Chitinophaga caseinilytica: one gene and its partner. The protein of the gene in region 1 binds, or shares a complex with, the protein of each later gene. Links are inferred from orthologs where the notes say so. Each region holds a gene or a part of one and is shown on either strand. Other genes may lie near its edges.

Region 1 (5,616 bases):
GCGATATGGACCACAATGGGGTGGTAGACGCGGCGGAGATCGCGGCGGTTGGCGGCGTGCGGTATGCGTACTATTTCCTGCTGCTCACGCACATCGTGCTGGCAGTAGTGATCGTTCCGCTGGTACTGTTCACCTTGCTGAGAGGGTTCCAGTCCGACTGGCCGAAACACCGTCGCATAGCGCGGATCACCTGGCCGATCTGGTTTTACGTGGCCATTACCGGCGTGGTAGTGTACATGATGATTTCGCCGTATTACGCCTGAGCCTGACATAAATCAGGCCCTGGCGCATTAAAAATGCCTAATTTCGGAGCGTGAAAAAGATATTCTACCTGTTGATGACGGTAGCCATGCTGCTGCCAGCCAGTCAATTGATGGCGCAATGTTCCCTCTGCACGAAAACCGCGCAGCAGTTGGGTGAAGGGCCTGCCAAAGGCCTGAACAACGGTATCTTGATGCTGGCCGCCGCGCCGCTGGCGCTGGGCTTGTTCCTGGGCATCCGCTGGTGGAGGAGCCAGCGGGCGCAATAATGCGCGCCCCTAAATAGCTGGTTTCCTGAATTCCGGGCAATCTACCCGCAAATCCGCCGCCTTCAGAATGGCATTCACGAGGTGGCAATAATGTAATTTCCCTTTCTTTTCGTAAAATCTGCAGTTGTAGCACATCCGCTGCGGCGTGATGATGAGGTTACGGTTGAGGTCCTGGATAAGGCCCAGCAACTGTTCCAGCATGCCCGCCTGCTTTTCGGCCGACATATCTTCCACAGAATCCTGCATCGGTTCCGCAAACCGCTCTACCCGGCGGGCAACCGTTTTACCTTCGCGGGTCAGATGCAGGGTATGGCTGCGGCTGTCTTCTTTATCTTCTTTCCTTCTGACAAAGCCTTTGGATTCGATCGTCTTGATCGCATCGCTGATCGTTGCCTTCGTCATATTGAAATGCGCGGCGAGATGGGTGACGGTCTTCAGCTTTTCCGGGTAATGAAGGAGATAGGTCAGGATTTGGACCTGAATTGGACTGATCCCGTACTGTTTCGCTTCCTGCCAAAGCAATACACGGAAAGCTTCTGAAAGTCTTTCCAGTGCGGCAACCACTTTACTGGCGGTATTGGTGGCCTGATGCTCCGGGTTGAAGGTGGATTCCTTTCGCATGGTGTTGTTTGTAACGCAGTAGTTTTGCTTGTTCCTAATTGTTTCTTCTAACGGGTTTGCACGGGGGGCGTAATGTACGAAAGATTTACACCGTGAATATCACACTTTCATGGTGATTCACAGGCTTTTTGATAAACGGAGTGAGGCAAACAAAATTGTGTAATACGCCCGGAGATGGGGTATTTCGTGCCGCACCCGCCGCGATCTCCCCTCAGCAAAATTGCATCTGCTTAATTTGATATATCTATCTGGTTGAAAAAAACTTACCCGAAGCCGTGGTGGCTAATTCTACAACATAGTTCCCTGGGAATTTTTCTGACCTCCTGCACGATGGCCGTTGTAACATGTGTGTGATGCATCGCTAATTTACAACCTATTCACCAGCAATTCCGGACAAAAAAAGAGGCCCGGAGGCCTCTTCAATTAATGTGCGTCGGATACGAATTTCAACCCGATGATGGAGCCGATCAGCATGACGAGGAACACCAGCCGCATCGCGGTGGCAGGCTCCTTGAAGAACAGCATCCCCGCAATAGCGGTCCCTGCGGCGCCGATGCCCGTCCACACCGCGTATGCGGTACCGATCGGCAAGCCGCCGTTGATCGCTTTGTTGAGCAGGAAAAAGCTCAGCGAAATACAAACCACGAAAGAAACCGAAGGCCAGAGCTTCGAAAAATTCTCTGAATACTTCAGCGAAATGGTAAAGCCGATCTCGAACAGACCGCCCAGCAAAAGGAATAACCAAGCCATAACAAAAGCTTTTGTTTTAGATGATCAGAAATATGTCGAAAATGTTGATGAGAAAGGGCTGCGCGCAAGATCAGCCGCCGTAGTTGAACACGGCGTAAGTGAAGAAAAGACGGAAAACTCGAGTTTGGGTAAACATCTTTGCGCTTACGTTGATTGCCGCAAAGATAGGATTTTTTCAGCTATAGCGGCGAACGATGCGGTAGAGGTTGAACCCCGGCCCGTCCATCTGCGCGCGGATCTCCGCCAGCAAAGCCTGCCTGTCTACCTCCCGCATTCTTTTATACTGGATAAGTTGCCATGCCTTTTCAGCCAGCAGCAACGATTTGCGGTCGGCATTGTCATGGATGTGATCGCGATGGGCATCGAGTGCCTGCATGAGGGCCTCGACCCCTTCGTCCCGCAACGCCACCGTTTTGATCACGGGCGTTTCCCAGCCGGCCGTTGCGCGCGAATGCGCCAGCAGCCGCAGGTTGCGGACGAACTCGTCGGCCTTCGGACGGTCTGCCTTGTTCACCGCGAATATCGCCGCAATCTCCATAAGCCCGGCTTTCATGGTCTGGATCTCGTCTCCCGCTTCGGGCACCACAACCACCACCGTCGTATCCGCGATTCCGGCGATCTCCACTTCGCTCTGCCCCACGCCCACCGTTTCGATGAATAGGTAATCGTACCCCGCGGCCTTGATGATGTCTGCCACTTCGAGGATTTTCGGGCTGAGGCCGCCCAAAGCACCACGGCTCGCCATCGACCGGATGTATACGTCTGGGTCGGAAAAGTGATTGGCCATGCGGATGCGATCGCCGAGCAATGCGCCGAAATTGAAGGGCGACGATGGGTCTACCGCGATAACGGCTACACGCTGCCCGCGGCGGAGGATGGCGGAGATGAGGGCGTTTACCAGCGTGCTTTTGCCGGCGCCGGGAGGCCCCGTGATGCCGACCACGCGGGTGCCTGCGCGCGCCGGGAGCGACTCCAGCAGCTGTTCGTATCCCGGGGCTTCGTTCTCCACCAGGGAGATGCTCCGGGCCAGGGCCCGCACGTCCCCCGAAAGGAGCCGGTCAAGTAACACAGACATGCAACAAATGTATCGATGATTTTTCATTTCGGGAAGATGACGCCCCTTCTTTCCTTCCATCCGCCGAAGGCAGACCGCCATTATTTTTCGTTCAAAATTCGTAACTTAAAACAACGAAGAACCTACGCCCGAACATGACGAACTTCATACCCATATTTCCCCTCGGCATCGTCGTTTATCCCGGCGAGATGCTCAACCTGCATGTTTTTGAACCGCGGTATAAACAGCTGGCGGAAGAATGCATCCGCGAAGGCAAGCCCTTCGGCATCCCCGCGGTGATCGACCAGAAAGTGAACGAATACGGTACGCTCGTGGAAATTTCGCGGGTGGAAAAAACGTATGACAACGGCGAGATGGACGTGCGGACCCGCGGCATCAAAGTGTTCCGCATCCTCGAGATCATCCGCGAAGTGCCCGAAAAACTGTATGCCGGCGCCATCGTCAATTACCCGGTCAATCACGACCGTACGAGCGATACGCTCCGCGAACAGGTGCTGGCGGCGGTGCGCGAGCTGCACCACATCCTGCAGGTCTCGAAGCAGTTCCCGGTAGAAGACCACCGGTTGCGGGCATACGATATCGCGCATCATGCGGGGCTTTCGCTGGCGGAAGAATACGAAATGCTCCATCTTTTCCAGGAACTGCAGCGCCTGGAGTACCTCAAACGCCATCTCAGCAAGGTAATTCCCCTCATGACGGAGATGGAGCGGCTCAAAGACCGGGTGAAACTGAACGGCCACTTCCGGGATTTATCCGTAGATAATTTTTAACTTGGCGCCATGATCGGCCCGATTTTTTGTTTCGACCTGGGCAATACCCGGTTGAAATGTGGCATTATGCAAGGCGGAGAACTGCAGGAAGAGCGGTTTTTCAGCGAAGAAACGTTGTTGCCCGAAGTGGAGGAACTGCTGAAGGAACGGCGCCCCCGCGCGGCGGTGCTGTCGTCGGTAATAGAACATCCGCCGGCGCTGGAATCGCTGCTGCAAAGTGAAACGCGCTTCATCCGCCTGCGCTGCGATACGCCGATGCCCGTTCGGATCGTGTACGAAAAGCCCGAAACCCTGGGCGTAGACCGGATCGCGCTGGCCGCAGGCGCCTGGGAAATGTTTCCCGGCCAGCATAATCTCGTGATCGGTACCGGATCGGCCATCACTTACAATTTCATCAACAAACGGGGCGAATTCCTGGGAGGGGGCATCAGCCCGGGGATCGACATGCGGTTCCGCGCCCTGCACGCTTTTACGGATAAATTGCCGCTCGTTCCCGCCGAAGCGCATTATAGTTTTATTGGATATAATACCCGTCAAAGTATCCTCAGCGGCGTGCTGGAAGGCGCGCTGGCGGAGGTAGACGGCATGATTTCGCTGTATGCCGCCAGGTACGGGAACTTTAACGCGCTTTTAACAGGGGGAATTTGGAATTTTTTGCTTCCCGCCTTAAAAATAAGATATTTGCAAGCCCGTATTTAATGTATAAAGGTTTAAATTCAATCGCTGAACTCAATGTATTGGACAAAAGCTAGCTTCTTTTGCCTGTTAGGCGTAGCAGTGCTATCGGCAAAAAATGCTGACGCCCAGGATAATTCACCGTACTCCCGATTCGGCCTTGGCGAGATTTCGCGTTCCGAGAACGCAGTCAACCTCGGCATGGGAGGCGTGGCACAGGCATATGGCGATGCCCAGTCCATCAACTTCGTCAATCCCGCCAGTTACTCCCGTCTGCAGCTCGTAACGTTCGACGTGGGCGTTCACGGCGGCGCCCGCCGGCTCACTTCGAGAGACGCGGCGTCCAGCGCCGGGTATGGAACATTGAGCTACCTCCAGCTGGGCATGCCGCTCGGCCCGAAGTGGGGCCTCAACCTCGGGATCCGCCCCCTCACCAAAGTCGCCTACAACATCGGCGTTCCGGAAGACAGAACTTTTTTCGACACACTGAAAGTAGCTTCCGTTAACCAGTTCGAAGGCAGCGGCGGCATTTACCAGGCTTATGTAGGCTCCGGTATCGGTTTCGGCGGATTCAGCGTAGGGGTGAACGTAGGTTACATCTTCGGCAACGTCACCAACAGCACCAAAGTCCTCTTCCCCTCCAACGTAGACGATCCGCAAAGCTCCATCGTTCCGTCGAGAGACATGAAGCGCACCAGCTATGGTTCCTTCTTCTACACCCTGGGCCTCCAGCAAAGCATCAAGCTCGGGAAAGACCTGAACCTCCAGCTCGGCGTCAGCGGCAACCTCGAACAGAAACTTTCCGCCAAACGCGAACGCCTCCAGGAGACCCTCCTGTACGACGCTTCGTCCCAGGAATACGATACCCGCGACACCGTGAAGTACACCAGCGGCGACCGTGGCGATATCATCTACCCCCAGTCCATCGGCGGTGGCATCATGCTGTCCAAAACCGATAAATTCTCCTTCGGTATCGATTACACGACTTCGAAATGGAGCAATTTCAGGAACTACGGCGCGATCGATTCCACGCAAGACAGCTGGCGCATGGCCTTCGGCGGTCAATTCGTCCCCAACGCACAATCTTTCTCCGGATACTGGAACAAAGTAACGTACCGCCTCGGTGGTTACTTCGGTAAAGACAACGTGAAACTGGCAGGAATGGACATGAACACCCTCGGGTTCTCCATCGGCGC
Region 2 (4,274 bases), 4.2 Mb from region 1 along the record:
GTGTTTTTAGGGCCGCGCTTCATGTTGGGCGGGATGTTGTCGGGATCGTCGCCATTGGCGCGGATGACGCGGCCGGAGCAGGGCGCATAGACCGTATCGCCGAAGATGGCGTAATCTTCCAGTTTTTTGGAAAACACTTTGCTGGCGCGGTTCCCCCAGCTGTTGAGCCGCACGATGTCCATCGCGTAAATAGCCCCGCGAAGGCTGAAATGGAATACGTTCGACGGTAATCCCTTCCCGCCCTGCAACACGAAATAGCGGCCTTTCTGCAGGGGAAAATCGAGCTCCACGGTACGCGGCGTGCCGGTGGTACCAGTGAAATACAGGATCACGGCGAGGGTCAGCACTATGGACATCGTTAACCGGAAAAACGGCGAACGGGCGGGCTTGACGGGGTTGCGGCGGAAGAGGGACCATCCGGCCACACACACGTATAATCCCCCGAAAATATATTTAAGATAAATGCTCCCGTACACCCAGGTGCCGTAAAGGTAAACGAACGCCGCCAGCGAAAGGGAAAACAGGATGGTGTAAAGCGCGTCGGGGAAAGGCCTCCGCGTGCCACGGCGCATCATCAGCATGCTCAGCAACGCCAGTCCAATGGTGAAAAACAACAACAAATAAGGAATCATGGCCAGTCAACAAAATTTCCCGCAATTTATCGTTTTTAACCTAACATTGTGAATATGGAAAAGCCAATCAAGACCGATTCGGGAATCGAAATCCGGCCGTTATATGCCACGCCGGTACCGATGGACGAGCTGCCGGGCCGCTTCCCCTTCACCCGGGGCATCCACGCCACCATGTACCGCGATAAACTCTGGACCATGCGCCAGTACGCGGGTTTCAGCACAGCCGAGGAATCCAATAAAAGATATCATTTCCTGCTCAGCCAGGGCGTAATGGGGCTCAGCGTCGCGTTCGACCTCCCCACGCAGATCGGCTACGATTCCGACCACGCCATGGCGGAAGGCGAAGTAGGAAAAGTAGGCGTAGCCATCGATTCGCTGGAAGATATGGAAACGCTTTTCGCCGGCATCGAGCTGGAGAAAGTCTCCACCTCCATGACCATCAACGCCACGGCGTTCATCCTCCTGGCGTTCTACATCGCCCTGGCGAAGAAACAGGGGGCCGACCTGTCGAAGATTTCCGGTACCATTCAAAACGATATCCTCAAGGAATACGCTGCCCGCGGCACTTTCATCTATCCGCCGCAGCCATCCATGCGGCTGATCACCGATATTTTCGATTATTGCAGCCGGGAAGTGCCGAAATGGAATACCATTTCCATCAGCGGCTACCATATCCGCGAAGCGGGCGCCAACGCCGTGCAGGAGCTGGCTTTCACACTTTCCAACGGCAAGGCATATCTGAAAGCCGCGCTGGAAAAGGGGCTCGACATCAACGTGTTCGCCAAGCGCCTCAGCTTTTTCTTCAACGCGCATAACCATTTGTTCGAAGAAGTCGCCAAGTTCCGCGCGGCGCGCAACATGTGGGCGCATATCACCCAAAACCTCGGCGCCACCGATCCCAAAGCGAAAATGCTGCGCTTCCATACCCAGACCGGCGGCTCCACCCTCACCGCGCAGCAACCGCACAACAACATCGTGCGCGTGGCCGTTCAAACCCTCGCTGCCACGCTCGGCGGCACGCAATCGCTGCACACCAACGGGTACGACGAAGCCATTTCCCTCCCCACAGAATCTGCCGCCCGCATCGCTTTGCGCACGCAGCAGATCATCGGTTACGAAAGCGGCATCGCCGACACGGTAGACCCGCTGGCCGGTTCGTATTACGTGGAGGCGTTGACGAAGGAAGTGGAGGAACGCGCCTGGGAACTTGTCCATAAGATCGACGCCATGGGCGGTTCCGTGAGCGCCATCGAGCAGGGGTTCATCCAGGACGAGATCGCCAGAAGCGCTTATCAATACCAGCAGGAAATCGAGAATAACGAAAAAATCATCGTCGGTGTGAACAAATTCGTCGTGGAAGAAGCCTCAGATACCGAGGTATTCCGGATCGACGACAGCATCCGCAAGCTCCAGTCCGAAAAGCTGGCCTCCCTCCGCGCCCGCCGCAACAACGAAAAGGTGAAATCCTTACTGGCGGCCATTTCGGAGCGGGCAAAAACGACCGAGAACCTCATGCCGCTCGTTGTGGAAGCCGTGGAACATTACTGTACCCTCGGCGAAATCGCCGATACGCTCCGGAACGTCTGGGGGGAATACAAGGGGATTTAATTTTGTTATCTTGCAGCCAGTTTTCTAACCACATGAATCGGATCGACTACCAGCAATGCCCGGTTTGCCAATCGGACCGCATCAGCTACAAGCTGACGGCAAAAGACTATACCGTATCTCAGGAAAAATTCGATATCTGGGAATGCGCCGCCTGCACGGCCCGTTTCACCCAGCACATTCCTCCTATCGAAGCCATCGGCGCGTATTACCAATCGGCCGAATATATTTCGCATTCGGATACCCGTGAAGGGCTTATCAACAAGATGTACCACAGCGTCCGCAAGATCACCATGCGCTCCAAGCAGAACTGGGTGAAAACGGCGGCCGGCGTGAAATCCGGCAACCTGCTCGATATCGGCAGCGGCAGCGGTGCGTTCCTGCACCATATGCAACTGCTGGGCTGGAACGTTACCGGCCTGGAACCGGACGCCGGCGCGCGGGAGACCGCCCAGAAAAACTACGGCCTCGATACGCGCCCGGTACACGAATTGTTTGAACTGCCCGAAGAACAGTTCGATTGCATCACGATGTGGCATGTGCTTGAGCATGTGCACGACCTCCAGGGTTACCTGGAGCGGATCCGGAAACTCCTGAAGCCCGGAGGCGCCCTACTCATCGCCGTCCCCAACTACACCAGCACCGATGCCCGCCTCTATGGCGAGTTTTGGGCGGCATACGATGTGCCCCGCCACCTGTACCACTTCTCCCCCGTTTCCATGGACGTGCTCATGCAGCGCCACGGGTTCTCCATCCGGCAAAAGTACCCCATGGTATTCGACGCGTTTTACGTGAGCCTGCTCAGCCAGAAATACAAAACGGGGAAAGACGGCTTGATCGCCGGCGCGTGGAAAGGCTTCCGCTCCTACTGGAAAGCCTGGCGGCATGTGAACAAATGCAGCTCGATCGTGTACGAGATCAAGCCTGCCGACGCACCCTGACCACATTTCAGATTACATAGAAAAAGCCCGTCCGGTTTTACCAGGACGGGCTTTTTCGTATATCACTTACCGTTATACCTAGTTCAGGACTTCCGCCAGTTTTTTCTCCAGCGCCTCGCCGCGAAGGTTCTTCGCGATGATTTTGCCTTGCGGGTCTACCAGGAAGTTCTGCGGGATGCCGCGGATGCCGTAGAGGCGCGCCACTTCATTGTCCCAGAACTTGAGGTCGCTCACTTGCGTCCAGGTCAGCTTGTCGTCGGCGATCGCTTTCAGCCATTTGTCTTTGGCGTTGGGCTGGTCGAGCGAAACGCCGAGCACGGTAAAGTTCTTGTCTTTATACTTTTCGTACGCCGCTACCACGTGGGGGTTCTCGGCGCGGCAGGGGCCGCACCAGGAGGCCCAGAAATCGATCAGGGTGTATTTGCCGCGGAAGTCGGCCAGTTTCACCGGCTTGCCTTCGGTATCGTTCTGGGTGAATTCGGGCGCCTGTGCGCCAACGGCTGTCTTTTTCCAGCCATCGATCGATTTGGCGAAGTTTTTACCGTTATCGGAAGACTGGATCGCGGGGGCGAGGGATTTGAAATACCCTTCGATCTCGTCTACGTTATCGGGCAGGGAGCCGGCGAACTGCTGCAATACGTCGACGGCGATGGGCGATTTCGTATTTGCTTTGATGAACACCAGCTGGGCAGCCTTCTCTTCTTTGCGGATGGCATCATACTTGGCGTTCATATCCTTCTGGAAATCCGCGCCTTTGCGGGCTTCAGGGCTTGCGGCGCTCCATTCCTTGTTTACCACTTCGTATTTGTCTTTCGCAAATTTGGTAGCCTGCTGATAGCGGGAGAAATCGGCGTTGAGCGGGCCGCCTTTCACGGTAGCTTCTTCGAGGCCTTTGGCGCTTTTAACGGACAGGTCCCCTTTTTCGAGGTACAGGTTGATCATGTCGTAATTCATGGCTACGGCTTTGCCCGGAACGGGGATCGCGCGTACCACGAGCGTGCCGCGAACGGCGGAGGGAACGGTGCCCTTGAACGAGAAAGCCCCGTTGGTCAGCTCAGACGAATCGGTGACGTTGGTGGCGCCTTTACGGTAATAA

The links. Proteins that work in one complex are often made in the same cells at the same time.
Region 2: the proteins of meaB (region 1) and WJU22_RS23430 are in contact, whole or in part, in a crystal structure (PDB 8DPB), measured with the Methylorubrum extorquens proteins. The link is inferred for Chitinophaga caseinilytica from one-to-one orthologs. Residues at the interface, in SOR26638.1 of Methylorubrum extorquens: Arg20, Ala21, Ala24, Arg25, Thr28, Ser32, Arg33, Arg34, His37, Thr98, Gly99, Gly100, Ser101, Ile102, Leu103, Lys106, Thr107, Ala110, Ala113, Ile114, Asp115, Arg116, Ala118, Phe119, Ile120, Arg121, Pro122, Pro124; in SOR27001.1 of Methylorubrum extorquens: Glu577, Glu578, Asn579, Asp580, Gly581, Arg582, Arg583, Arg585, His596, Ala604, Ser605, Ala608, Asp609, Gly611, Phe612, Asp613, Val614, Asp615, Ile616, Gly617, Pro618, Leu619, Glu625, Arg628, Gln629, Val631, Glu632, Asn633, Asp634, Glu661.

The regions. Positions count from the first base shown.
Region 1 is NZ_CP150096.1:1,459,221-1,464,836, forward strand. The notes cover bases 1,026-4,020. They hold meaB (methylmalonyl Co-A mutase-associated GTPase MeaB), read right to left. Parts: upstream 2,976-4,020; coding sequence 2,076-2,975; downstream 1,026-2,075. Other genes in these bases: WJU22_RS06245 (MarR family winged helix-turn-helix transcriptional regulator), read right to left, coding at 1,026-1,150; WJU22_RS06250 (DMT family transporter), read right to left, coding at 1,574-1,900; WJU22_RS06260 (LON peptidase substrate-binding domain-containing protein), read left to right, coding at 3,110-3,745; WJU22_RS06265 (type III pantothenate kinase), read left to right, coding at 3,755-4,020. Also shown: WJU22_RS06235 (DUF420 domain-containing protein), read left to right, coding at 1-263; WJU22_RS06240 (hypothetical protein), read left to right, coding at 314-529; more of WJU22_RS06245, read right to left, coding at 539-1,025; more of WJU22_RS06265, read left to right, coding at 4,021-4,444; WJU22_RS06270 (hypothetical protein), read left to right, coding at 4,631-5,616. UniProt on the Escherichia coli protein: Binds and hydrolyzes GTP. Likely functions as a G-protein chaperone that assists AdoCbl cofactor delivery to the methylmalonyl-CoA mutase (MCM) ScpA and reactivation of the enzyme during catalysis.
Region 2 is NZ_CP150096.1:5,657,873-5,662,146, forward strand. Bases 1-2,963 are described here. They hold WJU22_RS23430 (acyl-CoA mutase large subunit family protein), read left to right. Parts: upstream 1-686; coding sequence 687-2,240; downstream 2,241-2,963. Other genes in these bases: WJU22_RS23425 (M23 family metallopeptidase), read right to left, coding at 1-632; WJU22_RS23435 (class I SAM-dependent methyltransferase), read left to right, coding at 2,273-2,963. In the rest of the region: more of WJU22_RS23435, read left to right, coding at 2,964-3,178; WJU22_RS23440 (TlpA disulfide reductase family protein), read right to left, coding at 3,257-4,274. UniProt on the Escherichia coli protein: Catalyzes the interconversion of succinyl-CoA and methylmalonyl-CoA. Could be part of a pathway that converts succinate to propionate.